One region of the Mycobacterium neumannii genome, then DNA from elsewhere that is predicted to be linked to it. Evidence: predicted binding sites of a transcription regulator. Region 1 holds the regulator's gene; the other holds the start of a gene.

Evidence for each region. The regulator LexA, encoded in region 1, represses DNA repair genes until DNA is damaged. The targets are predictions, from matches to a motif close to CGAACANNTGTTCG.
Region 2: a site for LexA is predicted at 7,218-7,231, ahead of cofD (2-phospho-L-lactate transferase). Genes of this name have one in related genera too.

What each region holds. Positions count from the first base shown of each region.
Region 1 is NZ_NKCO01000001.1:213,975-229,428, reverse strand. Features, by position in the region: gene CEX88_RS01190 (DUF349 domain-containing protein) at 1-1,184, opposite strand, end outside; gene CEX88_RS01185 (DMT family transporter) at 1,357-2,232, shown strand; gene CEX88_RS01180 (class III extradiol ring-cleavage dioxygenase family protein) at 2,243-2,929, shown strand; gene miaA (tRNA (adenosine(37)-N6)-dimethylallyltransferase MiaA) at 2,943-3,851, shown strand; gene dapF (diaminopimelate epimerase) at 3,856-4,728, shown strand; gene hflX (GTPase HflX) at 4,774-6,219, shown strand; gene mbp1 (microaggregate-binding protein 1) at 6,292-6,549, opposite strand; gene CEX88_RS01155 (molybdopterin guanine dinucleotide-containing S/N-oxide reductase) at 6,637-8,922, opposite strand; gene CEX88_RS01150 (LGFP repeat-containing protein) at 9,343-11,502, shown strand; gene lexA (transcriptional repressor LexA) at 11,499-12,194, opposite strand; gene CEX88_RS01140 (LysM peptidoglycan-binding domain-containing protein) at 12,414-12,869, shown strand; gene nrdR (transcriptional regulator NrdR) at 13,029-13,499, shown strand; gene CEX88_RS01130 (PhzF family phenazine biosynthesis protein) at 13,519-14,205, opposite strand; gene CEX88_RS01125 (alpha/beta fold hydrolase) at 14,264-15,286, opposite strand; gene CEX88_RS01120 (proteasome assembly chaperone family protein) at 15,354-15,454, opposite strand, start outside.
Region 2 is NZ_NKCO01000014.1:74,617-90,070, reverse strand. Features, by position in the region: gene CEX88_RS16980 (LCP family protein) at 1-1,073, opposite strand, end outside; gene rfbD (dTDP-4-dehydrorhamnose reductase) at 1,141-2,031, shown strand; gene CEX88_RS16970 (glycosyltransferase family 2 protein) at 2,050-2,937, shown strand; gene manB (mannose-1-phosphate guanylyltransferase) at 2,934-4,010, shown strand; gene CEX88_RS16960 (NUDIX hydrolase) at 4,063-4,599, opposite strand; gene CEX88_RS16955 (coenzyme F420-0:L-glutamate ligase) at 4,596-5,972, opposite strand; gene cofD (2-phospho-L-lactate transferase) at 5,969-6,988, opposite strand; gene CEX88_RS16945 (WhiB family transcriptional regulator) at 7,437-7,697, shown strand; gene CEX88_RS16940 (metallopeptidase family protein) at 7,707-8,129, opposite strand; gene CEX88_RS16935 (DUF3499 domain-containing protein) at 8,287-8,706, shown strand; gene CEX88_RS16930 (phosphomannomutase/phosphoglucomutase) at 8,774-10,171, shown strand; gene CEX88_RS16925 (TobH protein) at 10,168-11,277, shown strand; gene manA (mannose-6-phosphate isomerase, class I) at 11,282-12,508, shown strand; gene CEX88_RS16915 (DUF808 domain-containing protein) at 12,512-13,462, opposite strand; gene CEX88_RS16910 (FAD-dependent oxidoreductase) at 13,506-14,876, opposite strand; gene CEX88_RS16905 (amino acid permease) at 14,931-15,454, shown strand, end outside.

The DNA.
Region 1 (15,454 bases):
AATTGGTCGGCACGCGCCTGGGCTTCGGGATCGACACCGTGCGTCTGCGCCTCGCGGACCTTCTTCTCCACCGCGCGCAGACGCCGCTCCAACTCGGCGCCGCGTTCGCGGGGCACCTTGCCGATGGCGTCCCACTTGTCGCCGATCACCCGCAGCGCGGCGCGCGCCGCGTCGAGATCGGAGGTGTCGATCTTTTCCGCCTCGGCCAGCAGCGCCTCCTTGGCCTGTGCGTTGGCGCGGAACTCGGCGTCGCGCTCGGCGCTGGCCGCATTGCGCGCCCCGAAGAACTTGTCCTGGGCCGCCTTGAACCGCTGCCACAGCGCGTCGTCGACGTCCTTGGCCGCGCGCCCAGCCGCCTTCCATTCGTTCAGCAGTTCGCGGAAAGCCGCGCTCGTGGGACCCCAGTCCGTCGAGTCGGCCAATCCCTCGGCGCGCTCGCACAGCGCCTCCTTGGCCTGCCGGGCGCCTGCGCGTTCGCGGTCGAGTTCGGCGAAATGCGACCCGCGCCTGCGGTTGAACTGCTCGCGCGCCGCCGAATAGCGCTTCCACAGGGCGTCATCGGTCTTGCGGTCCAGTCCGGTGATCGTGCGCCACTCGTCGAGGATCTCCCGCAGCCGGTCGCCTGCGGCCTTCCACTGGGTGGAGTTGGCGGCGATGTCCTCGGCCTCGGCGGCCAGTGCCTCCTTGCGGGCGGTCTGCGCGGCGCGCAACTCCTCGCGCCTGGCCTTCTCGGCCTGCGCGGTCTCGTCGGCGTGGTTGATGATCGCCTGCAGGCGCTCGGCGATCGCGTCGACGTCGCCGAGCACGTGGGCCGTCGGCAGGGTCTCGGCCAGCGACTGCGCGGCCGTTTTGATCTTGCGGGCGTCTCCGGTGCCGGTCTCGAGCCGGCTCTCCATCAGCGCGACCTCGGTCTGCAGGTCGTCGAAGCGCCGGCCGAAGTGCGCGTAGGCGGCCTCGGTGTCGCCGGCCTGCCACGATCCGATGATCCGTTCACCCGAGCCGGTGATCAGCCACACCGTGCCGTCGGGGTCGACGCGGCCGAACCGGTGTGGATCGCTGGTCGGCGGCGAGGCCACCGTCGGCCCTGGTCGGCCCGGCCGCGGCACGGGTCCGGGACGCGGCGGTCCGGGCCGGGGAGCGGGTTTCGGCGAGGAGGACTGGCCCCCTGGCTGGCTGGTCGTCATGTCGGTAATCCTCGTGCCCTCCGCGGCGTACCGCGTACCTGCCGCGCAACGCGGCGCCTGATCGCTGTCCGAACGCTATTCAAACAGGTCGTCGGGGCGCGTGCGCACAGCTTTCCCCGATGACCTGCCTAGGCTCGTCGCGACAACCTACGGAAGGACTGCGATGGCCGGCATGAGCGCTGGGGTCGATCTGGCCGTCGTCCTGGCCCTGGGCGCCGCTGTGTTCGTGGCGATCGGCGACGTGATCCACCAGCGGCAGGCCCATGAGGTCGCCGACGAGCCAGTCGGTCATCTGGAGCTGTTCACCCGGCTGCTGCGCGACCGGCAGTGGTGGCTGGGCAGCTTCGTGGCCGCCGCGGGGTTCGCATTGCAGGCGGCCGCGCTCGGCGTGGGGTCCGTGCTTCTGGTCCAGGCGATCCTGGTGACCTCGCTGCTGTTCGCACTGCCGATCCACGCCCGGCTCTCGCATCAGCGGGTGACGCGTTGGCAGTGGACGTGGGCGGCGCTGCTGGCGGCGTCGGTCGTCGTGATCGTGACGGTCGGAAACCCGACCGAGGGGGACTCTCGGGCCTCGTGGGAAACCTGGACCGCGGTGCTGGTGTTGCTCGTTCCGGCGCTGGTGTTGTGCGTCATCGGCGCCGGCATCTGGAAGGGACCCTTCAGCGCGGTGCTACTCGCGCTGGTATCCGGAGCGTTGTGGGGGCTGTTCGCCGTGTTGACCAAGGGCGTGGTCGACCGTCTCGGGGACGGGCTCGAAGCCCTGCTACGCACACCTGAGTTGTACGTCTGGGTGGTCGTGGCGGTCGCGGGTACGGCGTGGCAGCAGGCGTCGTTTCGCGCCGGGTCGCTGACCGCGTCGCTGCCGACGATGACGGTGACCGAACCGGTGGTCGCCGCGGTGCTCGGCGTCGTCGTGCTGGGGGAGACGCTGCGGCCGGGCGAGGAGGGCTGGCTCGTGCTGATCGTCGCGGTGGTGGTGATGGTGGTTTCGACGGCCGCGCTCGCCCGCGGCGAAGCCGCCACCGCCGCCCAGCCCGCATCGCATTAGCGTGGACGGCGTGCTGAGCGCCATCGCGATCGTCCCGTCGGCACCGGTCATGGTGCCCGAACTCGCCGGAAGCGCCGCGCCGGAACTGGCCGACCTGCGCGAGGCGGTGTTCACCGCGGTGGCCGGCCTTCCGTCGCGCTGGGTCGCGGTCGGGGTGGGGCCCTCCGATCAGGTCGTCGGTCCCGATCAGGCCGGGACGTTCGCCGGCTACGGCGTCGACGTCAGGGTCGCGTTGTCTCCAGGCGGCGACGGCGATCCGGTCGCGATGCCGTTGTGCGCCCTGATCACCGGCTGGGTGCGCGGTGCGGCCCGCCCCGAGGCCTCCGCCGAGGTGCGGGTCTACAGCGCCGGCCACGTCGACGCCGCGCTGGCCCACGGCGAGCGACTGCGCGCCGAGATCGGCGAGGCGGGCGACCCCGTCGGCGTCCTCGTCGTCGCCGACGGAGCCAACACGTTGACGCCCTCCGCGCCGGGGGGTTTCGACCCGGACTCGGTCCCCGTACAAGACGCGCTCGACGATGCGCTGGCCGGCGGCGAGACCGCGCCGCTGACCCGATTGCCCGCGTCGGTGGTGGGGCGGGTCGCCTTCGGGGTGCTGGCCGGGTTGGTCGGTCCCGGCCCGCGGTCGGCCAAGGAGCTGTACCGCGGTGCGCCGTACGGCGTCGGCTATTTCACGGGCCTGTGGCAGCCACGATGAGCGCTCGGACACGATGACGCGGCCGATCGCGATCATCGGACCGACGGGGACCGGTAAGTCGGCGCTGGCGCTGGACGTGGCCGAACGGCTCGACGGCGAGATCGTGAATGCCGATGCGATGCAGATGTACCGCGGCATGGACATCGGAACCGCGAAGCTGACGGTTCAGGAGCGGCGCGGGATACCGCACCACCAGCTCGACGTGCTCGAGGTGACCGAGACCGCGAGCGTGGCCCGCTATCAGCAGTCGGCCGCCGACGACATCGAGGCCATCCTCGGTCGCGGTGCGGTGCCCGTCATCGTGGGCGGGTCGATGATGTATGTCCAATCGCTGCTCGACAACTGGACGTTCCCGGCCACCGACCCGGCGGTGCGCGCACGCTGGGAGCAGCGGCTCGCGGAGATCGGGGCGCCCGCACTGCATCAGGAACTGGTCCGCGTGGACCCCGACGCCGGCGCCTCCATCCAGCCCACCGACGGACGGCGCATCGTGCGCGCGCTCGAGGTGGTCGAACTGACCGGCCGGCCGTTCGCCGCGTCGTTTCCCACCATCGGCGCACCGCGCTGGGACACCGCGATCATCGGACTCGACTGGCCCACAACGCTTCTCGACGAAAGACTGGCTCAGCGAACCGACAAGATGTTCGCCGACGGACTCGTCGACGAGGTTTGCGCGCTGCTGGAAGGCGGGCTGCGTGAGGGGGTCACCGCGTCGCGGGCGCTGGGTTACGCGCAGGTCCTCGCCGACCTCGACGCCGGTGGCGACGGCTCGGCGGCACGCGAGCCGACGTTCGTCGGCACCCGCCGCTATGTCCGCAGGCAACGGTCCTGGTTCCGCCGTGACCACCGCATCGCCTGGCTGGACGGCGCCGGCTGCGGCCTCGCGGAGGAGACGCTGCGGGTGTGGCGAGACGTACCCTGAACACGTGAGGTTCGCCAAGGGGCACGGCACGCAGAACGATTTCGTGCTGCTGCCCGACCTCGACTTCGAGCTGACGCTGGCCCCGGCGGCGGTGACGGCGCTGTGCGACCGGCGCCGCGGGTTGGGCGCCGACGGTGTGCTGCGGGTGACCACCGCGCAGGCCGCACAGCGTGCCGGTTTGTTCGAACAGTTCCCGGAGGGCGTCGCCGGCGACGACTGGTACATGGACTACCGCAACGCCGACGGGTCGATCGCGCAGATGTGTGGCAACGGGGTCCGGGTGTTCGCGCACTATCTGCGCGCCAGCGGCCTGGAAAGCCGCGACGACTTCGTGGTCGGGTCGCTGGCGGGTCCCCGACCGGTGGTGTTGCACCACTGGGACGCGACGAACGCCGACGTCACCGTCGAAATGGGCAAGGTGAACCAGTTGGGCACCGGGGAGGCGATCGTCGGCGGCAGACCGTTCGCCGGCCTTGCTGTCGACGTCGGCAACCCGCACTTGGCCTGCGTCGACCCCGATCTGACGTTCGAGGAGCTGACCGTCCTCGACGTCGGTGCGCCGGTGTCCTTCGATGCCGCGCAGTTCCCGGAGGGCGTCAACATCGAGGTGTTGACCGCACCCGTGGACGGCGCGGTGACGATGCGGGTGCACGAACGTGGTGTCGGGGAGACCCGGTCGTGCGGAACGGGCACCGTCGCGGCCGCGGTCGCCGCGTTGGCGTACTCCGGCGCGGTCACCGGCAGCCTCGAGGTCCGCATTCCGGGCGGCGAAGTCTCGGTCACCGTCACCGAGGCCAGTAGTTTTCTGCGCGGCCCGTCGGTTCTGGTGGCCCACGGCGAGCTGTCCGAGGAATGGTGGCGCGTTGCGCAACGTTAATTGGGGTGCATGAAAAGTGATTTCCGTGCGAATCTCTATTCGCCTATGACGTATCCCGATCCTTCTACTCACAGCGCCCCGAGCGCGGGCGAGCTGGCTCTCGAAGACCGTACGGCGCTGCGCCGCGTGGCCGGTTTGTCGACCGAACTGACCGACGTTTCCGAGGTCGAGTACCGCCAGCTGCGCCTGGAACGTGTGGTGCTGGTCGGCGTCTGGACCCAAGGCAGTGCCGCCGACGCCGAGGCCAGCCTGGCCGAGCTGGCCGCACTTGCCGAAACCGCGGGCTCGGAAGTGCTCGAGGGTGTCATCCAGCGCCGCGACAAGCCCGACGCCTCCACCTACATCGGCTCGGGCAAGGCCGCCGAGCTTCGCGAGATCGTGCTCGCGACGGGTGCCGACACCGTCATCTGCGACGGTGAGCTCAGCCCCGCCCAGCTGACTGCCCTGGAGAAGGCGGTCAAGGTCAAGGTCATCGACCGCACCGCGCTCATCCTCGACATCTTCGCCCAGCACGCGACCAGTCGGGAGGGCAAGGCGCAGGTCACCTTGGCGCAGATGGAGTACATGCTGCCCAGGCTGCGCGGTTGGGGCGAGTCGATGTCCCGGCAGGCCGGCGGCCGCGCCGGGGGCGCAGGTGGCGGCGTGGGTCTGCGCGGTCCGGGTGAAACCAAGATTGAGACCGACCGCCGCCGTATCCGCGAGCGGATGGCCAAGCTGCGCCGCGACATCAAGGACATGAAGAAGATCCGCGACACCCAGCGCGGCGGCAGGCGGCGCAGCGAGGTGCCGTCGGTCGCGATCGTGGGCTACACCAACGCGGGTAAATCCAGCCTGCTCAACGCGCTCACCGGAGCGGGCGTGCTGGTGGAGAACGCATTGTTCGCAACACTCGAACCAACAACGCGCCGAGGCGAATTCGCCGACGGCAGGCCGTTCGTGCTGACCGACACCGTCGGGTTCGTCCGTCACCTGCCCACCCAGCTCGTGGAGGCCTTCCGCTCCACGCTGGAGGAGGTCGTCGAGGCCGACCTGTTGGTGCATGTCGTCGACGGATCCGACGCGAATCCGCTCGCTCAGATCAACGCCGTGCGCACGGTGGTCAACGAGGTGATCACCGGAGCCACTCCGGGGGAGACGTCCAATCCGGTCGACGACAGCGCTCCAGCGCCGGAACTGTTGGTGGTCAACAAGATCGACGCGGCCGACGCTTTGACGTTGGCGCAGTTGCGCCGGGCCCTGCCCGATGCGGTGTTCGTCTCAGCGCGCACCGGTGACGGCCTGGAGCGTTTGCAGCAGCGGATGGCCGAGCTGATCACACCCACCGACACCGTGGTCGACGTGACGATCCCTTACGAGCGCGGCGATCTGGTCAACCGCGTGCACGCCGATGGCCGCGTCGATGCCACCGAACACACCGCCGAGGGGACGAGGATCAAGGCCCGGGTTCCGGTTCCACTGGCGGCCGCCTTGCGCGAGTACGCGACGTTCTGACCCGTTCCTGCGGGCTCTGAGCACGCAAAGAGGCGCAGAGGCTGTGCCTCTGCGCCTCTCGCTCGAAAAGATCTACCGGTCGTCCGTCGGCCGCTGCTCGGATTCCTGCCGCTTCTCGGCGGTCTTGGCCGCCGCACGGGCACTCTCAGCTTCGGCTTCCTTCTGAGCGGCGTCGCGCTGCGCATCCGCCTTGTCCTGCTGGGCCTTGCCCTCGCGGTACAGGTCGTCGCGACCCGCGACCGCGCCCAGCACCTCTTTGGCCTTGCCCTTGGCGCCTTCCACGACGCCCTTGATGGCCTCTTCGGGCCCGCTGTTCTTGTCGTCGGACACGTGGCTTCCTCCTTGCCGATCGGTCGGTGTGACCGTCCAATACCCGAAACAAGGTTTCGCTAATCGGACAACTTTCGGTGAGAAGCCTCACAGCCCGTCGATCACGGGCGGCTCGTGTGCCCGCACCGGCGGCAGATCACCGGTGTACTTCTCCACCTGCACCAGCACATGTGCGCCCGTGCAGCCGTGCGCAAGCGACGAGGTACCCACGTCATCGGTCAACACGTTCGGATTTCCATGTGCGCACATCGAATCCGGGTCGGCCGGATCGACGGGGTCGAACCAGGCCCCGGTCGACAACTGCACGACCTCGGGCCGCAGGCGATCGTCGATCACCAGGCCGGCCAGGCACGCCCCGCGGTCGTTGAACACCCGCACCACGTCGCCGTCGACGAGACCGCGGGCGTCGGCGTCCCGCGGGTGCATCCGGATCGGCTCGCGCCCTTGAACTTTCGACTTCTGGCTGACCGCTCCACCGTCCAGTTGACCGTGCAGCCGAGACGCCGGTTGGTTGGCCAGCAGGTGCAGAGGATAGTCGGCTGCTCGTGAGCCGCCCAGCCATTCGGCGGGTTCGAACCATTTCGGGTGCCCGGCACAGTCGGCGTAGCCGAAGCCGTCGATGTCGGCGGAGAAGATCTCGATCAAGCCACTCGGAGTGCCGAGTCGGTGGGTGACGGGGTCGGCGCGGAAGTCGGCCAGCAGGGTGAGGCCCTCCTCGACAGGCAACCGCAGCTGCCCGCGCCTCCAGAACTCCTCGAACGTCGGTACGGCGAAATCCAGTTCGGCCGCCCACTTCTCGTACAAATGCGCCAGCCACTGTCGCGGTGTACGGCCCTCGGTGAACTGGTCGCCGAAGCTCAGTCGGTCCGCCAGCGCGGCGAAAGTCGCGTAGTCGTCCCGTGATTGGGCGAACGGTTCGGCGAGCTTGGGCATCGCCATCAGCATGGGATCGTTGCGCGATCCCGAATAATCGTCGCGTTCGAACGATGTCGTCGACGGCACGACGATATCGGCGTGTTTGGCCATGGCGGTCCAATAGGGTTCGTGCACAACGAGCGTGTCGACGCGGCCGAGCGCGCGCCGCAGTCGCGGGATGTTCTGGTGGTGGTGGAACGGGTTACCGCCGGCCCAGTACACCAACCTGATGTCGGGGAAGACCAGCCGTTGGCCGTTGTAGTCGAACGGCTCACCGGGCCGCAACAGCAGATCGCTGATCGCGGCGACCGGAATGAACGTGCGCACGGGATTGATGCCCTGTGGAAGCCTTGGCAATCCGGTCCGCAGCGGCGGCAGGCCGGGCTCGTTCATCGAACCGTAGCCGTGCCCGAATCCGCCACCCGCAAGGCCGATCTGCCCCAGCATGGCGGCCAATGTCAGACCCATCCACGGCGCCTGTTCGCCGTGTCGTGTGCGTTGCAGTGACCAGCTGACCGTGACGATCGTGCGGTGCTGCGACATCCGCCGGGCCAAGCGGACCAGGTCGTCGGCGGGTATGCCGGAGATCACCGACGCCCACCGAGGAGTTTTCGGCACGCCGTCGTCCGCTCCGAGGAGATAGCGCTCGAAGCGTTCATAACCGGTGCAGTACGTGGCCAGGAAGTCGCGGTCGGCCAGCCCCTCTGTGGCCAACACGTAGGCGAGCGCGAGCATGATCGCCACGTCGGTGCCGGGCACCGGCGCGAACCATTCACACTCACCGTCGACGTCGTCGCGCAGAGGTGAGAACGACACGACCTGTCCGCCGCGAGCTCGATAGCGTCGCAGCGCATCGCGCGCCGGATGCGCGGTGGTCCCACCGTGGTTGATCGCCGTGTTCTTCAGCGCCAGCCCGCCGAAGCACACGAGAAGTTCAGTGTGCTCGACGATGACGTCCCACGCGGTGGACCGCTTGAACAGGTCGTCGTGCGTACCGACGACGCGCGGCATGATGACACCTGTCGCGCCGAGGCTGTAGGAGTGACGGGAAAACGTGTAGCCGCCAAGGAGATTCAGGAAGCGGTGGACCTGGCTCTGGGCGTGGTGAAATCGGCCCGCGCTTGACCAGCCGTACGAACCGCCGAAGATCGCCTCGTTACCATGCGTTTCGACGACACGGCGCAGCTCGTCGGCGAGCAGGTCGGTCAGCTGGTCCCACGTGACAGCGACGAACTCGTCGTTACCCCGCCGAGTGCTCGGACCCGGCCCGTCGCGCAACCAGCCGCGGCGTACGGCGGGTGTGGCTATCCGTGAGCGGTGCCGAAGTGAACCCGGCAGATTGCCCAGCAACGGTGAGGGGTCCGCGTCGCCGTCGAACGGTCTGACCGCGTAGATGTCGCCGTCTCGCATGTGGGCGGCGAAGGCGCCCCAGTGCGTCAGGCTGACCGGGGCAGGCATGGCGTCAGTTTAGGTGCGGACACCGGCCGGCCCGGTCCGGCCGACGCACCGGTCGATTAACCATCGGCGCCCACGGATAGCGAATGGCAATTCGGCCGCAATCGCGTGCACAGGTCGTCGATCGCGCGAGACATTGCCTGGTAGCTACCAATATTTGTGCAAATAGTTCGCGAATGTCCGCCATTCCCCACGCTCGCGTGCAAACTAATTGCTGCGCTGCCAACGAGACCGCGGTGCGAAATTGGGCGATGCGGTCGCGATTAATCGAGGCGGCACGGCGGGGTTATCCACAGCGAATGGAGTATCGGCAGGTATTTTCATCCGAAGATCGGCGTGTTCGTTGGTTATTGGCGTCTGACGACAGATAGAGGACGGGTGCGAGAAATCCGAGCGAAATTTCGTACCGACCCGGGAGGTCGAATGATCGGGCAGAACAGCCGGGGCACCACGGTGTTGGGCCGGATGGCGATCGGTCTGCTCGTGGGCGCCGTGGCCCTACTGTTACCGCCGGTGGCGAGCGCCTCACCGGAATCCGATGCCGCCAACGCCGCGATCACCGCGGCCTGGGACGGCAGCGGCGGTGACGGCGGCCCATTGGGACCCAGGCAGGGCGACGTGTACCCGGTGGGCGACGGTTTCGCACAGAACTTCGCAGGCGGCAAGATCTTCTTCACACCCGATACCGGCGCTCACATCATGCGCGGCGCGATCCTGGAGAAGTACGAATCGCTCGGCGGCCCCGCCGACAGCGACCTGGGATTCCCGACCATGGACGACGGGCCAGGGCGGGCGCCCGGCAGCTTCAACGTCACGTTCAGCGCCAGCGACAACCCGGTGATCTTCTGGACCCAGGACACCGGCGCGCGTGTGGTCCGGGGACCGATCAACGCGGCATGGGACAAGTTGGGCGGCTCCACCGGACGGCTCGGTGTGCCCGCCGACGACGAGACCTACCGCGGCGATCTGATCACCCAGAAGTTCACCGGCGGCGAGATCACCTACAACACCCGCGACAAGACGTTCACCACCGTGCCGCCCGACCTCGCCGCGCAATTGGCGGACCTGCAGATCCCCGGCGACGCGACGTCGGCGATCAACGCGGCACGCCGCGCGGCGGGAGGCCCGCTGGGTCCTCTCGGCGCCGCGGAGGGACCGCCGTACCCGATAGGCGATGACGGTCTGGGGCAGAACTTCGCCGGCGGCAAGATCTTCTACAGTCCCGCGACAGGTGCGCGAGTCGTCACCGGTCAGGTCCTGGCCAAGTACGAAAGCCTCGGCGGGCCCGAGGGCGATCTCGGATTCCCGATCGCCAGTGAGGCCGACGGCGGGCTGGCCACCGCGAGCCGGACGGCGCGCTTCGCCGCCGACGACAAACCGGTGATCTTCTGGACGCCGGACCACGGCGCTGTGCTGGTGCGCGGCGCGATGAGTGCGGCGTGGGACAAACTCGACGGCGCCGAGGGGACGCTCGGCGCACCGATGGCCGACCAGTCCGAGAAGGGTGACGTCATCACGCAGCGGTTCACCGGCGGCGTGGTCAACTGGAATCGGTCAACCGGTGAGTTCAGCACCGAGCCGCCCAACCTCGCGACCGAGTTGGCCGGCCTGGAGGTCCCCGCCGAGCAGGCCTCCGATACGCCCGGCACGCCGCGCGCTTCGGACTCCGGTGGTGACGGGAACTGGTTCGCCTTCAGCTGGTGGTGGCTGCTGGCGATCGTGCCGGTGCTCATCCTTGTGGGCCTGGTGGCGTTTGCGAGCCTGCGCAACCGGCGTCGTAGCGACGTCGATCGACCCGGTCCCGTCGAGGACCACTACGACGACTCGTACGGCGCGGAGGCCGAACAGGCCTACAGCACACTGGGTTCGGGGGCAGCCGGGTCGAGCGGCGGGGATCCGTCCGCGGCGATGTTCGGCGATCGGTATGCCACTGAGGGTTTGGGCGCGTTGTCTGCGTCGGGGGAGTCGGGCTCGGCGTCATCGGCCAATCCCTGGGAGGCGCCGTCGCCGGACTTCGGTGATGCCTCGGACACGTCGGCATTCGCCGCGGGTGAGGAGAACCCAGACAACGTCGACACCGCGCCGACACGGATACCGAGTTCCGGAGAGGCCGGCATCGCCGCGGGGCGCCTGGCCGCCGGCGCGGCTGAGACCGCCGGCGAGCAGGACGGTGCGCCCGCGGACCGCGACGCGCTACCCGACGAGCGCGACGCGCTACCCGAAGAGCGTGACGACGAGCTGTACGCGGCGTCTGACGAGCGATTCGAGGAGCCCGACCTGGGGTTCGAGGAACGCGATATACCCGCCTTGCCGGTGGAACACGAACCTCTGCGACGGGATCCGCTGACCGACACGGGCCGTCACGCCAGGATCGTCATCGACGAGCCGGAAGTACCCAGCCCGGCGTTTCGCCTTCCGTTCGGTGACTCCGGGCAGCCGCCCGAGGGTTACCCGATCAAGGCCGACACCCAGTCGGGGCTCTATTGGCTTCCCACCTCAGCCGATTACGACGAGGTACAAGCCGAAATCTGGTTCTCCAGCGAGGAATTCGCGCGCACGAACGGTTTCGTCCGAGCCGACTAGATCTTCCGTATGACGGTGACGACCTTGCCGAGCACCGCGGCGTCGTTACCTGGAATCGGATCGAAGGCCGGGTTGTGCGGCATCAACCACACCTGCCCGCGCGTACGTTTGAACGTTTTCACCGTGGCTTCGCCGTCGATCATCGCGGCCACGATGTCCCCGTTGTCGGCGACGTTCTGCTGACGCACCACAACCCAGTCGCCGTCGCAGATCGCGGCATCGACCATCGAGTCGCCGACGACCTTGAGCAGGAAGAGCGAGCCCTCGCCGACCAATTCGCGCGGCAGCGGGAAGACGTCTTCGACAGCCTCCTCGGCTAGGATCGGCCCGCCCGCGGCGATGCGCCCGAGCACGGGCACGAACGTCGGCTCCGGTAGGGCATCGGAGCCGGCGAGTTCGGTGGCGACGATCGGAGTCACGTGGTCGTCGGCGCCGCGCACGTCGACGGCGCGCGGCCGGTTGGGGTCGCGCCGCAGGTAGCCCTTGCGCTCCAGCGTGCGCAGTTGATGCGCGACCGAGGATGTGGAGGTCAAACCGACCGCATCGCCGATCTCCCTGATGCTGGGCGGGTAGCCACGGTTGGTGACCGATGCGCGGATGACGTCGAGGATGGTGCGCTGACGCTCGGTGAGTCCAGAGTCCACAGATCTGGCCCCGCCTGTGCCGTCCGGTTTATCGCTGCTGGAGTCCATGCCGCCGAATGTAACCCGCCGCACTCGATTAATCAAACATGTGTTCGAGGGCGTGTCGGAGTCGGGATGCGTCCGGAAGTCGCGAGAATCGCGCATCGTTTTTCTGTCGGTGGCCTGTCCTATCGTTTCACAACAGTTCGATCACACGTTCTATCTTTCGAACATGTGATCGACTATCTTCGAACACAAGAGCGAAACAGCGGATCGGAAGGCAGGCAGATGACCGTTCTCGACACCCACGAATTCCAGGCCCCGCGCGTGGTCAGGACCGGTATCCGGCCCGCGAGCGCCCGTCGTCGGCACGCCGCGGCCACCCGACCGAGCACAGCGGCGGTACGCTACCGGGGAACCGGCGTGCTGATGTCGCGTGCATCGCACCGACGGCGACCGATCACCCCCGCCACCACGGTGCTCCTGTCCTTGGTCGCGGCGGGCATCACGATGTGGCTCGGCCTGGTCGCGCAGTTCGGCGGCGTCGTGGGCACGACCTCGACCGCGGTGCCGGAGCGCCTCGCGGTGGTGCAGGTCCAGACCGGCGAGAGCCTGCAGCACGTCGCCATGCGCGTGGCCCCCGACGCGCCCGTGAGCCAGGTGATGGAGCGGATCAGCGAGCTCAACCAGCTCGACTCGCCCGCACTGGACGCCGGCCAGACACTGATCGCGCCGGTCGGCTGACGGTCACCGGCCGGCCAAACAGCTTGCTGCGCAGACATGTTCACCGACAGATCGGCCGACTATGTGCCGTTCAGCCCGGTACTGGGCTTTCGCAACCCGCCGCGGGTACGCTCGGAGAGGTTCGAGTTGGTCCTCTGTTGGCGCGGCGAAGGAGCGGTGATGCACTGTCCGTTCTGCCGTCACCCTGATTCGCGCGTGGTGGACTCGCGGGAAACCGACGAGGGCCAGGCCATCCGGCGGCGGCGTTCGTGCCCGGAGTGCGGACGCCGGTTCACCACGGTCGAGACCGCCATACTGGCCGTCGTCAAGCGCAGCGGTGTCACTGAGCCGTTCAGCCGCGAGAAGGTCATCAAGGGAGTGCGCCGGGCGTGCCAAGGCAGTCAGGTCGACGAGGATGCACTGAACCTGCTGGCACAGCAGGTCGAGGACACCGTGCGTGCCGCGGGATCGCCCGAGATCCCCAGCCACGAAGTGGGACTCGCCATCCTGGGGCCGCTTCGCGATCTCGATGAGGTGGCCTACCTGCGCTTCGCCTCGGTGTATCGCGGCTTCACCTCGGCCGAGGATTTCGAACGCGAAATCGAGGCGCTGCGAGCGCATCGGAATTCGCCGCAACCGACCGCCAGCTGACCGGCTGTCGTAGGTCCAATCAGTCGATCTGCTTGATGCCGTCGTTGACGACGCGGCCGGCGACACGCACCCAGCCCTCGGCACTCCACGTGGTGTAGATGTGCGAGCCCTTACCCTGCACGATCGTCAGGTCACGACTGAGGTAGTCGGTGATCCGAACGGCCGCGGCGCCGGTGGCCTCGTCTTCGGGCACACCAAGATCGGTCGCGAACATCCGTGACCGCAACTCACCCTTGTCCCGGTCGATCCACGTCCACAGGTAGTGATTGATGTCGTCGGGATAATCCGACGGGTCAAGCGCCAGGAGCTCGTCGACGGAGCCGATGTCGTGGACGGCGAACTCCGGTGCCCACTCCGCACGGGCCTGAACGGAGGTCAGGCCGTCATCGTGGGCAACTTGGACGAGGCCGGCCGGGACCCGCAACGTGTGGACCGGAGTGCCCTGCTCGCGGAGCCACCACGCCGCGCCGACAGTGGGGTGTCCGGCGAACGGCAGCTCGACGACCGGAGTATGGATACGCGCGTATGCCGTGCTCGTACCCGGGGCGGGCAGGTCGACGAAAATAGTTTCGCTGTAACCCAATTGGGTGGCTATCCGCTGGCGATCGTCGGGGTCCACGGTGCCGGCGTCGACGACACCGAGTGGGTTTCCGTGATTGCCGTCAGGGTCGGCGAAGACTCGCAACACCGTCACGTCGATGGCCATGGGCCCGATGCTACTTCGTATTCGAGTGCCGTTGGCCGGGTCGCTGCGCGCAGGACGCTCAGGTCGCGCTGCGTTCGTCCGTCTCCATCGCGTCGAGCACCGCGATCCGAGTGTGGGCCGATCCGGAGATCGCGCCTTCGGTGATCCCCGCCCGCAGCAGCCCGCGCAGGTATTCCTGGTCGTAGACCGCCGGTTCGGAGCTGTCGATGAACTTCTCCACCACCCCGACGAAACGGTCCGGGTCGTCGTGGAACGGGAAATGGCCGGAGCCGTCGAAGATTTCCAACTGCGATCCCGGCATCGCGGCGTGCGCCATCCGGGCGTGGCTGACCGGGATCACGGCGTCGCAGCTACCCCATATCAGCTGAACGGGAACCGACTGCGTCAAATAGCAGCGGTCCAGCATGGTCACCACCTGACCGCGCCAATCGACGACAGCGCGCAGCGTGCGGGCGAACGCCGACGACGCGGTCGGTTCGGGCAGGTCGTTGAGGATGCGCAACACCTGTGGCAGGTCGCGACCGAGGCCGGTCGAGCCGAAGACCCCGCCGGCGACGCGGCCCACGGCCTGCACGGCAGGCAGCACGAACGGCAACCGCAGCAGCGCCAGCGCCTCACTGCCCATCGGCAGGGAGGCGAAGCGCAACGCGATGTTGACATCTTTGGTGACCCCACCGGCGCCGACCAGGATGAGCCGGTCGACCAACTGCGGGAACTGGTACGCGAACTGCATGGCCACGCCGCCGCCCAGCGAATGACCGATCACCGTGACGTGGTCGATGTCGAGGATGCTGAGCAGGTCTCGCATCCCATTGGCATAAGCGGCGACCGAGTAGTCGGCACGCGGTTTGTCGGACTTGCCGTGGCCCAACAGGTCCGGTGCGATGACAGTGAATCGCTGCGCGAGCTTCGACTGAACCGTCTCCCACGTGGTGGAGTTGTCGCCGATTCCGTGGATCAGCAGTATCGCGGGCCCCGAACCGGCCACCCGGTACGCGCGCCGGTAACCGTGGATGGTGCGGAACTGCAGCACGGGGGTGAGATCCCGTACGGGGCGAAGATTCGGCTTTCGAGGCGGCATTGCGTCAACTTAGCGGGCCGCCGCGCACTGCGCCCCTCGAGTCGCCCATTGACCGGGCCACCCCCCGTTATCCGGCGTCGTCGCCGTCTTCGAATCGGTCCTTCGACTTCTTCTCGGCCTGCTGGGCCAGGAACCGCTCGAACTCGGCGCCGAGTTCCTCACCGCTGG
Region 2 (15,454 bases), on a different contig from region 1:
GTGGTCTTGTCGGGCGTGTAGGCGATCTGCTCGGTCTTACCTTCGTCCTGCTCGTCCAGCAGGCCTTCGATCCAGCTCTTGACCTCACTGGGGTCCACGCGCACGACGCTCTGCATCCCGTCGTCGCTCCAACCGTTCTCCTGCAGCACTGGAATGGTGGCGAACGCGACGTTGCCCGCGGCCAGCTTCTGCAGTTGCTCGGCGAATTGCATGACGTCCCAACCGTCGGAGAGTACGACGGAGCGCTGCACGGCATCCTGCAGGCGGTTCAAGGTGGCCGGACTCGACAGCGTCTTGCCGGAGATCACCTCGTGCGCAAGGGAAGCCATCACCGCCTGCTGACGCGTCACCCGGTCGAGGTCGCCGCGTGGCAGATCGTGGCGCTGCCGGACGAAGCTCAGCGCCTGCGGGCCGTTGAGCTTCTGCCAGCCGGCAGGAAAGTCGGCTCCCGAAAGCGGTTCGTACACGGGCTCTTTCAAACACACGTTGACGCCGCCGAGGGCGTCGGTGATCAACGCGAAGCCCAGCAGTCCGATCTCGGCGTAGTGGTCGACGGTGACGCCGGTGAGGTTGGCCACGGTCTTGATCAGGGCTTCGCGTCCGGCTTCCTTGGCCTGCGGCTCGGCTTCGGCCGGGTCCACGCCCTTCTGCTCGACGAGCTCGGTCATCTTCTCGAGGTGTTCCGAGCCGTACACGCCGTTGATCTTCATCTTGCCGATTCCCGGTGCCTCGACATAGGAGTCGCGCGGGATCGAGATGGCGGTCGCGGATTTTCCGTTGTTGGGGACGCGGATCAAGATGATCGTGTCCGTGTTGGTGGCTTCGTCGTCGCCCGCCCGCAGCGTCGCCAGTTCCTCCTGGGATAGAGGATTGCCGTGCGCGTCGGTGCGGCTGTCCATGCCGACGAGCAGGATGTCGATCGCGCCGTCTTCGCCGCCCTCGCCCAGCGCGATCGACGAGATGTGGTTGATGCCGGATTCGAACGAGCGGATCTTGCCCCACGCGACGCCCGTACCGACCACGATCGCCAAGGCCGCGGACACGGCGATGACACGGAGCAGTCGACCGGGCATCAGCCCAGGCTACTGGCGAGACGGGCACGAAGCGGGTAGCGCGCCTCGGCGTGCCAGACTCGTGACCATGACTTCTCGCGGGCCGGGCCGGATCGTCATTCCCGGTGCAGGCGGCATGGTCGGTCGGGTTCTCGCAGCTCAGGCCCGCCAGCAGGGCCGCGAGGTGCTGGCGCTGACGTCGTCGGAGCTCGACATCACCGATGCGGCGGCCGCCCAGCGTGTCATCGAATCCGGTGACGTGGTGATCAACTGCGCCGCGTACACCAACGTGGACGCGGCCGAGACCGAACAGGACCGTGCGCACGCGGTCAATGCCGACGGACCGGCTCACCTCGCGCGGGCGTGCGCCGCCGTCGGCGCCCGCCTGATCCACATCTCGACCGACTACGTGTTCTCCGGCGCAGCGCGCCGCCCGTATGAGATCGACGACGAGACCGCGCCGGTGAACGTCTACGGCCGCACCAAACTCGCTGGGGAGCGGGCCGTGTTGGCCGCCCTGCCCGGCGCACACGTCGTGCGCACGTCGTGGGTGTACGAAGGCGGCGACGGTACGGACGTCGCCGCGACCATGCGCCGAAAGGCCGCCGGCGACGAAACGGTCGAGGCGGTGGCCGACCAGACCGCATCCCCGACCTACGCCGGTGACCTCGCCGCGGCGCTGCTGGAGATCGCCGACGGCGCGATCAGTGCACCGGTGCTGCACGCCGCCAACGACGGGGAGGCCAGCCGCTACGACCAGGCGCGCGCGATCTTCGAGGCCGTCGGCGCAGACCCCGGGCGGTTGCGGCCCGTCGCCGGCGCCGAAAGCCCACGGCCCGCGCAGCGCCCGACGTACACGGCGCTGTCGGGCCGGCGGTCCGCCGATGCCGGCCTCACCCCGCTGCGACCGTGGCGCGAGGCGCTCGCGGATGCGCTGTCGCGGTACGGGCGTGGCGGCCCGATACCCTCGACGCCGTGAGTTCGGAACGGGTGGCACATGAGTGACGAGTTGGTGGTCGTCACGGTGACGTACTCGCCGGGTCCACACCTCAACCGGTTCCTGGCGACGCTGTCGCATGCCACCGACCGGCCGGTGACAGTGGTGATGGCCGACAACGGCTCGACCGACGGCGCACCCGAAGAGGCGCTCGCACGCTATCCCAACGTCCGATTGCTGCCCACCGGCGGCAATCTCGGATACGGCAGCGCGGTGAACCGCGCGGTCGCGGAGTACCTGACGGACTCGGACAACAACGACTTCTTCATCGTGGCCAACCCCGATGTGCAGTGGGGTCCGCGCAGCATCGACATCCTGCTGGAGGCCGCTGCCCGCTGGCCGCATGCGGGTTCGCTCGGCCCGCTGATCCGCGACCCGGACGGTTCGGTGTATCCATCGGCGCGGCACCAGCCCAGCCTCGTGCGCGGCGGGATGCACGCCGTCGTGGGACCGTTCTGGAAGTCCAACCCGTGGACCGCCGAATACCGCCAAGAGCGCCGGGAGCCCAGCGAACGCGCCGTCGGCTGGCTGTCGGGATCGTGTCTGTTGCTGCGCCGGTCGGCGTTCGAGGAGATCTCGGGCTTCGACGAGCGCTACTTCATGTACATGGAGGACGTCGACCTCGGTGATCGGCTGTCGCGGGCGGGCTGGCAGAACGTGTATGTGCCGGCCGCCGAGGTTTTGCACGACAAGGGGCACGCGACCGGCAAGGACCCCGCGCGCAACTTGGCCGCCCATCACACCAGCACCTACACTTTCCTCGCGGATCGGTACCCCAGGTGGTGGCAGGGTCCGCTGCGGTGGACGATCCGAAGCTCGCTCGCCGCGCGTGCGGGCCTGGTGGTCCGCAGCTCACGACGCAACCGGGCGAAAGGACGGCGCAAGTGAATCCCGCACACGTCGATGCCGTCATCCTCGTCGGTGGTTTGGGCACCCGGCTGCGGCCGCTGACCCTGTCCGCGCCCAAGCCGATGCTGCCGACGGCCGGCTTGCCGTTTCTGACGCACCTGTTGTCGCGCATCGCCGAGGCCGGTATCGAGCACGTCGTGCTGGGCACGTCGTACAAGGCCGCGGTGTTCGAGTCCGAGTTCGGCGATGGGTCCAAGTTCGGCCTGCAGATCGAATACGTCGTCGAGACCGAACCGCTGGGCACCGGCGGCGGCATCGCCAACGTCACGGGCAAGCTGCGCCACGACACCGCGCTGGTGTTCAACGGCGACGTGTTGTCGGGTGCCGACCTTCGCGCGCTGCTGAACTCGCATGAGGACAACGCCGCCGACGTGACGCTGCACCTGGTGCGTGTCGGTGACCCTCGGGCATTCGGTTGCGTGCCAACCGATTCCGACGGCATGGTGACCGCCTTCCTCGAGAAGACCCAGGACCCGCCGACCGATCAGATCAACGCGGGCTGCTATGTGTTCAAGCGCGAGGTGATCGAGCGCATCCCCAAGGGCCGGGCGCTTTCGGTCGAACGCGAGGTGTTCCCGGGCCTGCTCTCCGACGGGCTCCGGGTGTGCGGCTACGTCGACTCCACCTACTGGCGCGACATGGGCACACCGGAGGATTTCGTGCGGGGGTCGGCGGATCTGGTGCGCGGTATCGCGCCGTCACCCGCGTTGGGCGGGCACCGCGGTGAAAAGCTGGTGCACGACGGCGCCAGCGTCGCACCGGGGGCGCTGCTGATCGGCGGCGCGGTGGTCGGTCGAGGTGCCGAGATCGCCGGGGGCGCACGGTTGGACGGCGCGGTCATCTTCGACGGCGCGCGGGTGGGCGCCGGCGCGGTGATCGAACGCTCGATCGTCGGGTTCGGGGCCCGCATCGGCCCGCGCGCGCTGATCCGCGACGGCGTGATCGGCGACGGCGCCGACATCGGTGCCCGCTGCGAACTGTTGCGCGGTGCACGCGTGTGGCCGGGCGTGACGATCCCAGACGGCGGGATCCGGTTCTCGACCGACGTCTAGCCCGCGATTTCGGTGTCGTTGGTTGCGCTGAGCGCAACGGATGACACCGAAATCACCTGGCGCGGGCGGCCGCCGCCAGTTGGGTGAGACCGAAGTCGCAATCCTCGGGCAGCGCGTCCAGCGGCCACCACCGCAAGTCCAAAGACTCGTCGCTGATGGCGGTTTCGGCGTCGACGGGCGCGTGGACGATGAACTGCATGTCGAGGTGACGGGTCGGCACCCCCAGCGAGCACGTGACGGGGTGGACGTGCAGCGCGGCCATGGTCGGGTCGATCGTGAGACCACCGATGCCGGACTCCTCGGTGGCCTCTCGCAGTGCGGCCGTCACGACATCGGGATCGGTCGGCTCGCAATGCCCGCCGAGTTGCAGCCATCGCCCGAACCGGGGGTGCAGTGTCAGCAGTGCGTGGGTCCCGGCGTGGTCGAGCACGAGGGCCGACCCGGTGACGTGGCCCGCGACGCATTCACGCAGGCAACCGTCGGGTCGGGCCGCCAAGAACGCCAGCACCGCGTGCCGCAGGGTGTCCTGTGCGGGATCCGGTGCGCGCCAACGGCTCAGCACCTCCACCGCTGATGCGTGCAGGCTCACTTGCGCACCAGCAGTTCGTCGGTCGGCACGGGAGGCCGCGGGCCGGACGGCCCGTCCTGCGCGTAGCCGATCGCGATCGCGCCCAACGGTTCCCAGTCGTGGGGCAGGTCGAGCTCCTCACGGACGATGTCGGGGGCGAAGATCGTCGACCCGATCCAGCAGCTCCCGACACCCCGCACCGCCAACGCCACCAGAAGCGCCTGCACCGCCGCGCCGACCGCGACGGTGAACATCGTGTGCTCCGCGGCCGTGCGGTCGGCGTCCGGATAGTCGTGCGCGCCGTCGGGCACCAAAAATGGGATGACGACCTCTGGTGCGTCATAGAGGATCCGGCCGCGTTCGACGCGACGCTCGACGGCGTCGGCGGCGCGCCCGTCGGCGGTGAGGTCGGCGCGCCACTTGTCTTTCATCCGATCCAGCAGGACCTCCCGTCGGGCGGGATCCTGTAGCCACACGAACCGCACCGGTCGGGTGTGATGCGGCGCCGGCGCAGTGAGGGCCTCGGCGACAGCGGATTCCACGAGCTCGGCGTCCACGGGCTCGGCCGTGAACTGCCGCACCGACCGGCGCAGCAGCTGCGCCTGACTCCTGCCGAGCGCGATGGCCTCCTCGGTGCCGAGCCAGAACAGGTCCTCCTCGCCCGCCCGAACCAGCCGGCGCGCGGTGGAACCGTCGTCGGGCAGCCGCAACCCGCGCACCACCGCGACCGGGATGTCGGTCAGCTTGCCCTTCACCAGATCCGCTGCCGCGGCGATCTCGTCGGCGACCGCGATCTCAGTGACGATCAGTTCGTTGCCGTGCCGGTCGACCGAACCGCCGTAACCGTGCAGCACGGTCACGCCGGCCGCGCCGATCGCCACGTCGGTCTGCCCGTTGCGCCAGGCCCGGCCCATGGTGTCGGTGACGACGACGCCGACCGTCACGCCGAGCCGCTCGCGCAGCGCCGACGCCAGTGCCGCGGCGCTGGCATCGGGATCGGTTGGAAGCAGCGCGAGTTCGGCGGAGTCGACGTTGGAGCCGTCGACACCCGCGGCGGCCTGAACGAGGCCGATCGCGTTCTCGGTGATCAGCGTGCGTCCCTTACGCGCCAGCACGCGGACCGCCTCGGCGTCGATGAGCCTGCGCCGCAGCACGTCGCGCTCCTCGGGGTCGATCGGCGCGTCGACGATGCGGCCCTCGCACTTCGACATCACCTTGCTGGTGACCACGACGATGTCGTCGTCGCGCAGCCACGGCGCGGCCTCGGCGATCGCCGAGGCGAGGTCGTCGCCGGGGCGGAACTCGGGCAACCCCGCAACGGGCAGCAGCTCCACCGCGGCGGCCGAGCCATGGTCGCCGCTCGGCGGCGCCGTTGAGCCATGGTCGCCGCTCATGGCTTCACGCCTGCCAAATCCATTCCGGCGCGAACCATCTCGGCGGTGACCTCGGGATCGGTCATGAGCAGTGGCACCGCACGCACCTCGACACCGTCGACCGCCGCGCCGTCTCCGTCGTGCACCAACCAGCCGTCGAGAATGCCGACACCGGAGCGCGCGCCGTAGTGCCTGCCGACGGCTTCGGACGTGCTCGGCACGCCGATCACCGACAGGCATTCATCGGCCATGCCGCGCAACGGCTTTCCGCCGATGATCGGGGAGTAGCCGATGACCGGCGCCGGTGTCGAACGCAGCGCGCCGCGGATACCGGGTACGGCCAGGATCGCGCCGATGCTCACCACCGGGTTGGACGGCGCGATGAGCACGACGTCGGCGGCTTCGATGGCCTCGGCGACGCCGGGTCCGGCAGTGGCTTTTTCGGCGCCGACGAAAGCGAAGCTGTGCGTTGGTACTTTCGCCCGGTATCGCACCCACCACTCCTGAAAGTGGATGGCACGTTTCTCGCCGGCGTACTCGCCGGGTCCGGGATCGGTGATGACGACGTGGGTTTCGCTGCGGTCGTCACTGGCGGGCAGCAGCCTGGCCCCGGGGGCCCATCGCGCGCACAGCGCCTCGGTCACCTGCGACAGCGGATAGCCCGCGCGCAACATCTGGCTGCGGACGAGATGTGTCGCCAGGTCCCGGTCGCCGAGGCCGAACCAATCGGGCTGCACGCCGTAGGCCGCGAGTTCCTCCTTGGCATGCCAGGTTTCGTTGCGATGTCCCCAGCCGCGTTCGGGATCGATACCTCCGCCGAGGGTGTACATGCAGGTGTCGAGGTCCGGACAGATCCGCACGCCGAACATCCACGCGTCGTCACCCACATTGACCACTGCAGTCAGTTCGTGCTCAGCAGTATCATCAGTCCCAGCAGTACCTTTAGCGCCACCAAACTGCCCAAGCCCCAACAGATGTTGCACGCCAAGTAGGAAGCGGGCGCCGCCGACGCCGCCGACCAGTACGGTGACCTTCACATCGACCGAGCGTAGGCCGTCCAACCGAATTCGGTACGGGCAGGAGTGGCGGCCCGGGCCGGTGGGCGGGAGTGTGATGGACACGCCGAGGTCACGACTCGCCGTATTTCGATCACGGAATGGTATGAATTCCTGTTCTAGAGCTTGACCAGGGCGACTGACGCGTGTGTAATCACAGCAGTGTCATTTCCCGGTAGGCCATCCGGTTCCGGTGCCGCAGACCGAGATTCGATCACTTGTTCGAATTGGAAGTGTTCCGCATCTCTGCGGGCCACTTATAGGGGATCAACGAGACCAGGTGAGGAGGCGGAAGATGTCTTTTGAGTACGGCGATTTCGATCGTCTGGTTCGGTTCGACAGCCGAGTCTTCGGCTCAGTAGACAGCGCGCCGCACGCCCATTCGGAACCGGCACCGGTTGAGACGCCCCGGCGTCCCCAGCTGAGTTTGGTGCCCGACCCGATCGATGTGGCGCCGGCACTGACACCGGAGGACGAACTCTGGCAGGAGAAGGCGCTGTGCGCCCAAACCGACCCCGAGGCGTTCTTTCCGGAGAAGGGCGGCTCGACGCGCGAAGCCAAGCGCATCTGCCAGGGCTGCGAGGTGCGCGACGCCTGCCTGGATTACGCGTTGGCGCATGACGAGCGCTTCGGGATCTGGGGCGGCCTGTCAGAGCGCGAGCGTCGCCGCCTCAAGCGCGGAATCATCTGAGCCGCGAGATCAGTCGTCGTCGATCGTCGGGTCGATGACGGAAGGCTCGACGCCCAGATATGTGGCGACCTGAGCCACCAGGATTTCATGCAGCAGCTCCTCGAGCTCGACTGAATCCTTGGCCCGCCGCTCGATTGGCTTGCGAAACAGCACAATTCGCGCGCGTGTTGCGTTCCCCCTGACGTCCACGCCCGCCGGGATCAGCCGGGCCAGCGCGATCGGCCCGTCGGCGATCACTTCCGGCGGCCACTGCACACTGTCGGGATCCTTGGGCGCAATGCGTGGTATCTCGTCCACCGCGACGTCCAGTGTCGCCAGCCGGTCCTGCCAACGCCGCTCGATCGGCTCGTAGGCCTCCAGCACCGCCATGTCGAACCTCTCGGCGCGACTGCGCCAGCCCGGCACGGTCGGGGGGAGTAACGGCCCGCGCATCCCGCGACCCCGGCGCGCGCGCATGTGTCCACGCTTGGCCACCGCTTGGGTGCTCCTTTCGTGCGCGATGAACTGGATCGTAACGGTTCGAGATCGGCCGTCGGCAGGCTGCGCGTGTCCGGCGGCATGCGGAGTGCGGCCACGATAGCCTTCCGCTGTGAACGTTCCCCGTCGCTGCTGCCGGCCCGGGTGTCCGCACTATGCGGTCGCGACGCTGACATTCGTCTACGCCGACTCCACGGCGGTCGTCGGCCCCCTCGCGACGGTGGCCGAACCGCATTCATGGGACCTGTGCGTCGTGCACGCCGGCCGCGTCACCGCGCCCCGCGGGTGGGAACTGGTGCGGCACGCCGGCCCGCTGCCCTCACACCCCGACGAAGACGACCTCGTCGCGCTGGCCGATGCGGTCCGGGAGGGGCGCGACGTCGCTCCGCCGATCAACCGGATGGCGACCGGGTTCTCCGACCCCGTCACCGGTGCACCTGGAGGCTCGCTGATGGCGCCGCCTGCCAGGCGACCCGAGTCCAACGGCCGCCGCCGAGGCCATCTGCGGGTGCTGCCGGACCCCACCGACTAGCCGACGTGCACGTCTGGCCGGACCGTTAGGCTGGCGCCAGTAGTAGTCCGTGTCACAAGGAGTCCTAATGTCCCGGCCCGCCGCGGCGGTTCATCGCGTCATCAAGGCTTATGACGTGCGCGGCTTGGTCGGTACGGAACTCGACGAGTCGTTCGTCGCCGACGTGGGCGGCGCCTTCGCCCGCCTCGTCCGAGACAGCGCCTCGCAGGTCGTCGTCGGCTACGACATGCGGGCCAGCTCACCCGCACTGGCGGACGCGTTCGCCGACGGCGTGACCGCCCAGGGCCTCGACGTGGTGCGGATCGGACTCGCCTCGACCGACCAGCTGTACTTCGCGTCGGGCCTCATGGACTGCCCCGGCGCGATGTTCACCGCCAGCCACAACCCGGCCGCCTACAACGGCATCAAGCTCTGTCGCGCCGGCGCCAAACCCGTGGGCAAGGACACCGGCCTGTCGACCATCGCCGAAGAGGTCATCGCCGGCGTCCCCGGCTACGACGGTGCGGACGGCACGATCAGCGACCGCGACGTGTTGGCCGACTACGGCGAGTTCCTGCGCTCGCTGGTGAGCCTTGCCGACCTGCGACCGCTCAAGGTCGCCGTCGACGCGGGCAACGGCATGGCAGGCCACACCACGCCCGCGGTGCTCGGACCGATCTCGGGTATCACGCTGGAGCCGCTGTACTTCGAACTCGACGGCACGTTCCCCAATCACGAAGCCAATCCGCTGGATCCGGCGAACCTGACCGATCTTCAGGCCTTCGTCCTGCAGACCGGCGCCGATATCGGCCTGGCGTTCGACGGCGACGCCGACCGGTGTTTCGTCGTCGACGAGAAAGGGCATCCGGTCTCGCCGTCAGCGGTGACCGCGTTGGTCGCTGCGCGGGAACTCGGCAGGGAGATCGGCGCCACGGTGATTCACAACCTGATCACCTCGCGGGCAGTGCCCGAACTGGTGACGGAGCGCGGCGGTACGCCGGTTCGCAGCCGTGTCGGGCACTCCTATATCAAGGCGCTGATGGCCGAGACCGGTGCGATCTTCGGCGGAGAACATTCGGCGCACTACTACTTCCGCGACTTCTGGGGCGCCGACTCCGGAATGCTGGCCGCCCTGCACGTATTGGCCGCGCTCGGCGAACAACACCGGCCGCTGTCGGAGATGATGGCCGACTACCAGCGCTACGAGGCGTCCGGCGAGATCAACTTCACCGTCGCCGACGCCGAGCGGTGCGTCGACGAGGTGCTCAAATCGTTCGGCAACCGGATCCACTCCATCGACCACCTCGACGGTGTAACCGTCGACCTCGGTGAGGGCACCTGGTTCAACCTGCGCATGTCCAACACCGAACCGCTGCTGCGACTCAACGTCGAAGCCCGCATTACCGACGAGGTCGACCGGATCGTCGGACAGGTCTCCGACACCGTCCGTGGGCGACTCCCGTCCAACTCCGAGGTGGTCACGTGACCACCGGGCCGTCTCCTTCGGCCGCCATCATCGACCTCGACGACGTCGACGCACTGCTCGGCGCCGACCGCGACGGGCTGCTGCGCGCCGCGTCGATGGCGGGCGCCCAGGTGCGTGCCACCGCCGCCGCGCTCGCGGAGGGCGAACTCGATTCGCTGCGCACCGACGGGACACCGCGGACGGTGATCTGGGTCGCCGGTCGCGGCAATGCGGAGACTGCCGGATCGCTGCTCGCTTCGGCATGGGGCGGATCGGTGGCCGCGCCCATCGTCGTCGCCTCCGAGGTGCCGCCGTGGATCGGCCCATTGGATGTCTTGGTCGTCGCGGGCGATGACCCGGGCGATCCCGCTCTGGTGAACGCGGCCGCCACCGGAGTGCGCCGCGGGGCGCGCATCGTGGTCGCCGCGCCGTATGAAGGGCCGCTGCGCGACGTCGCGGCCGGGCGGGCGGCGGTGCTGTCGCCCAGGGTGTGGGTGCCCGACGACTTCGGGTTCGTGCGCTACCTCGCCGCAGGCCTGGCCACCCTCGACGTCGTCGACCCCACCATGCACGTCGATCTCCACGCGATGGCCGACGAACTCGACGCCGAGGCGCTTCGCAACAGCGCGAACCGAGAGCTGTTCACCAATCCGGCCAAGACACTGGCCGAACGGATGTCGGAGCGCGAAGTGGTGCTGGCCGGCGACAGCGCGGCGACGCTGGCGCTGGCCCGGCACTGCGCGGCCACCATGTTGCGCGTCGCCCATCGGGTCGTGGCCGCCGCCGGCTTCGCCGATGCGCTCGTGGTGCTGCGCGGCGGCATGGGAGGCACGTCGGCGGCGGACCGGGAGCAGTCGATGTTCCACGACGAACAGATCGACGGTCCGCTTCCCCGGCGGATGCGCACATTCGTGCTCACCACCGATGCCGAGCAACCGATCGTCGCCGCCCGGGCCGCGGATCTGGACGATGTCGATGTGATCAGCGCCCAGGACGTGCCGGAACTGCCGGAGGCAGCAGCCGTGCCGGACGCGTCGACGGCGGCGGGCAGCATGGAACAACAGTTGGCCATGCTCGCCGTCCGCTTGGAGATGACCGCCGTCTACCTGAAACTAGTTCGAGGTTAGCCAAGTGCACTTGCTACGCGGAGCGGTGCGGACCTATGCCTGGGGTTCGCGCACGGACATTGCCGAGTTCACTGGAAAGCCCAGTCCCACAGCACATCCCGAAGCCGAGCTCTGGTTCGGCGCCCATCCCGGTGACCCGGCCATGTTGGAGACCGAAGCCGGTGAGCTTTCGCTACTGGATGCGCTGCGTGACGATCCCGAGGGGCAGTTGGGCGCGGCGGTCTGCGCGCGCTTCGGCGAGGCGCTGCCGTTTCTGGTCAAGGTGCTGGCCGCTGACGAGCCGCTCTCGCTGCAGGCGCATCCCAGCGCCGAGCAGGCGGTGGAGGGCTATGAACGGGAGAACAGGCTCGGTATCCCGGTCTCGGCACCCAACCGCAACTACCGCGACCCCAGCCACAAGCCCGAATTGATCGTCGCCGTGCGGCCGTTCGAGGCGCTCGCCGGCTTCCGGCCGGTGGCCCGGACCATCGAGTTGATGCGTGCGCTCGAGGTCAGCGATCTCGATCCGTTCGTCAACCTGCTCTCCGGTCAACCGGACGGTGACGGACTGCGCGCGCTGTTCACGACCTGGATCACCGCGCCGCAACCCGATGTCGACGTCTTGGTGCCCGCGGTGATCGACGGGGCCATCCACTACGTGTGTTCGGGCAGAGACGAATTCGCGGCCGAGGCAAAGACGGTGCTCGAACTCGGCGAACGGTATCCCGGTGACGCCGGTGTGCTGGCGTCCCTGTTGCTGAACCGCATCACCCTGAGTCCCGGCGAAGGCATCTACCTGCCCGCGGGTAACCTGCACACCTATCTCAGCGGTGTCGGTGTCGAGGTGATGGCCAACTCCGACAACGTGTTACGCGGTGGGCTGACGCCCAAGCACGTCGATGTCCCCGAGTTGTTGCGGGTGCTCGACTTCACGCCCGCCGAGGACGTGGTGGTCCGGCCCGAAAACGTCGAAGACGGCATCGAATGGGTGTACCGCACACCGGCTCAGGAGTTTTCGCTGTCGGTGCTCGACATCGACGCCGACAGGCTCGGTTACGAAATCGACGCGCCCACGCGGCACGACGGTCCGCAGCTGTTGCTGTGCGCCGAGGGTTCGACGGTGGTGCACGCCAAGGGTGGCACCGTCACGCTGACCCGGGGATCCGCGGCGTGGGTGCCCGCCGACGAGGGGCCGATCCGGCTGGCGGCCACCGAACCGACGAAGCTGTTCCGCGCGACGGTCGGCATCTAACGCTCAGTGCGCCGCGTCCTCCTTGGGGCGGCGGCCGAACGGCAACACATGCACCACCGCGACGACGATCGCGCCGACCACCAGGCCGATGACCGCCGACGCGGCCGTGTTGACCAGCCACGCCAGCACGCCGCCGACGCCGCCCACGGCATCGCGGACGATCTCCTCGAGGTGGTGCACGAAGCCGTACGGCAGGTGCCAGCCCAACTCGTCGGTTCCCAGCAGCAGGATATGGCCGCCGACCCACAGCATCGCGACCGTGCCGATGAGTGACAGCGCCGCAAGCAGTTTCGGCATCCCGGCCACCAGGCCGCGGCCGATCTTCTGCGCGAACGTCGAACTGCGTTGAGCCAGTCGCAGCCCGATGTCGTCCATCTTCACGATGCCGGCGACGACGCCGTACACCGCGATCGTGATCACGATCGCCACGACGATCAGGATGATCAGCCGCGGCCAGAAGGACTGATCGGCCACTTCGTTCAGCGCGATCACCATGATCTCCGCCGACAGGATGAAATCGGTGCGGATGGCGCCCGTCACCATGTACTTCTCGGCGTCCTCACCCACCTCCGCGACGGGGGCGGCGTGGTGGTCGTGGCCCCGTATACGCCCCCACACCTTCTCGGCGCCCTCGTAGCACAGATACGTCGCGCCGAGCATCAGCAGCGGTGTCAGCAGCCATGGCAGGAACTGGCTGAGCAACAGCGCGGCGGGAAGGATGAACAGCAGCTTGTTGCGCAGGGAGCCGATCGCGATGCGCTTGATGATCGGCAGTTCGCGCTCTGCGGCCAGCCCGTGAACGTACTGCGGGGTCACGGCGGTGTCGTCGATGACGACGCCCGCCGCCTTGGCGGTCGCGCGTCCCGCGGCCGCCCCGATGTCGTCGACCGATGCGGCGGCCAACCGTGCCAGCACCGCGACGTCGTCGAGAAGCCCGAACAGTCCCGCGCTCATCGCGTCTCCGTCATGGCCACGAAATTACCCGCTTGCGCGAGGTTCACGCCGATTGAGGCACCCTGACCGCTTGTTTGCCCGCCCGCTTCTCGGCCAGCCACAGCCGCAGGTTGTGCCGGATGGTGCGGCCCACCAGTCGCGGCGACGGCACCATGTAGAGGCTGTCGAGCAGGCTGAACCGGCGTAGAAACCACTCGGCGAGAACGGGATCGGTCTCCGCGGCGCCGAGGAACTGATCGAACAGCCCGCCGACCGGCTTGTACCACCACTTCGACTCGCCGGTCGCATTGTGCAGCGAAAGATCGCCGATGGCCGTCATCACCCAGACCGGCCACGTCGTCTTGGCGGTCGCCTTCGCGAGCCGACCGGCCACGTCCGGATCCCCGGATGCCAGCACGGATCGCAGGTTGCCGGCCTGGATCGCCGTCATGGTCATACCCTGGCCGAATGTCGGGTTGAAGCTGACCACGGCGTCGCCGAACGGGATGATGCCCGCCGGGAAGCGCTCCAGGGTGTCGTAGCGGCGCCACCGACTCGTCGGATACCGGTGAAACGCCGTCTCGCCCAGCGGGGTGGCCTGGCGCAGCGCGGACGACACGTGCGGTGGCAGGATCTCGTCGGCCAGGTCGAGGATCTGCTCGACGGTCTGTGGTGGCGGCACCTTGCCCACACCGAAGGCTGTGACGTTCCAGTTGCCGTCCTCGTAGAACAGCATGCCGATGCCGAGCGGTTGTTCTCGCGAAGCACCTGCGACCACGACCTTCTCGGCCAGTAGGCCCTCGGGGACGTGGAACTGGTGGCTGGCGTAGGCGATGCCGACGTCGACCGTTTCCTCGGCCGGCCGCGAGTAACCCCACTTCTCCAGCCACGCGGGCAGTCGGGTGCCTCGGCCGGCGGCGTCGACCACCAGATCGGCGTCGACGATCTGACCCGAATCGAGCAGCACACCGGTCACCCGCTCCAGCGCGGCGTCGTAGACGGGTTCGACGACGCCGGCGTGTACGAAGTCGACGTTGTCGATGTCCTTCACCCGCTTGCGGATCTGCCATTCGAGTTGCGGCCTGCTGGGCACGTAGGCGGTGAACTCGTCGCGCAACCGGTGTGCGGTGCCGAGCACGTGGCCGGCCGCGCCGAAGTGGATGCAGTCGGGCCGGTTCTCCAGGATCGGCACCCCGTCGGCCACCATGTCGGCGAGCAGGCCGGGGAAGTGGCTTTCGAACTCCTCGGCGCCGCGGGCCATCAGCAGATGCACGTGGCGGCCTTGCGGCACGGCCGCGCGGTTGGCGGGATCGTCGGGCAGGTCGTCGCGTTCGTAGATGGTGATCCGATCGCTGACGTCCGAGAGGACCCGGGCCGCGCACATGCCCGCGAGACTGCCCCCGATCACGGCCACGTGTTTATAACTCCGCCCCATTGGGTGCACGGTACTCGGTAGATTGCCGAAACGGACCCAACGGGAGGACGTGCGATGGCTCGGCGGACGAAGTCGGTGGAGCAGTCGATCGCGGACACCGATGACCCGGACACCCGGTTACGCAAGGACCTGAACTGGTGGGACCTCACCGTGTTCGGGGTGTCCGTAGTGATCGGGGCGGGTATCTTCACGATCACCGCCTCGACCGCCGGTAACATCACCGGGCCGGCGATCTCGATCTCGTTCGTCCTCGCCGCGATCGCCTGCGGGTTGGCCGCGCTGTGCTACGCGGAGTTCGCCTCCACGGTTCCGGTCGCGGGCAGCGCCTACACGTTCTCCTACGCGACATTCGGCGAGTTCATCGCCTGGATCATCGGCTGGGACCTGATCCTCGAGTTCGCGGTCGCCTCGGCGGTGGTCGCGAAGGGATGGTCGAGTTACCTCGGCGAGGTGTTCGAGTTCGGCGGCGGGACAGCGGATCTCGGTGTGGTGCAATTGGATTGGGGCGCACTGCTGATCATCGCCTTCGTCACCACCATCCTGGCCTTGGGGACGAAGCTCTCCGCCGGCGTCAGCCT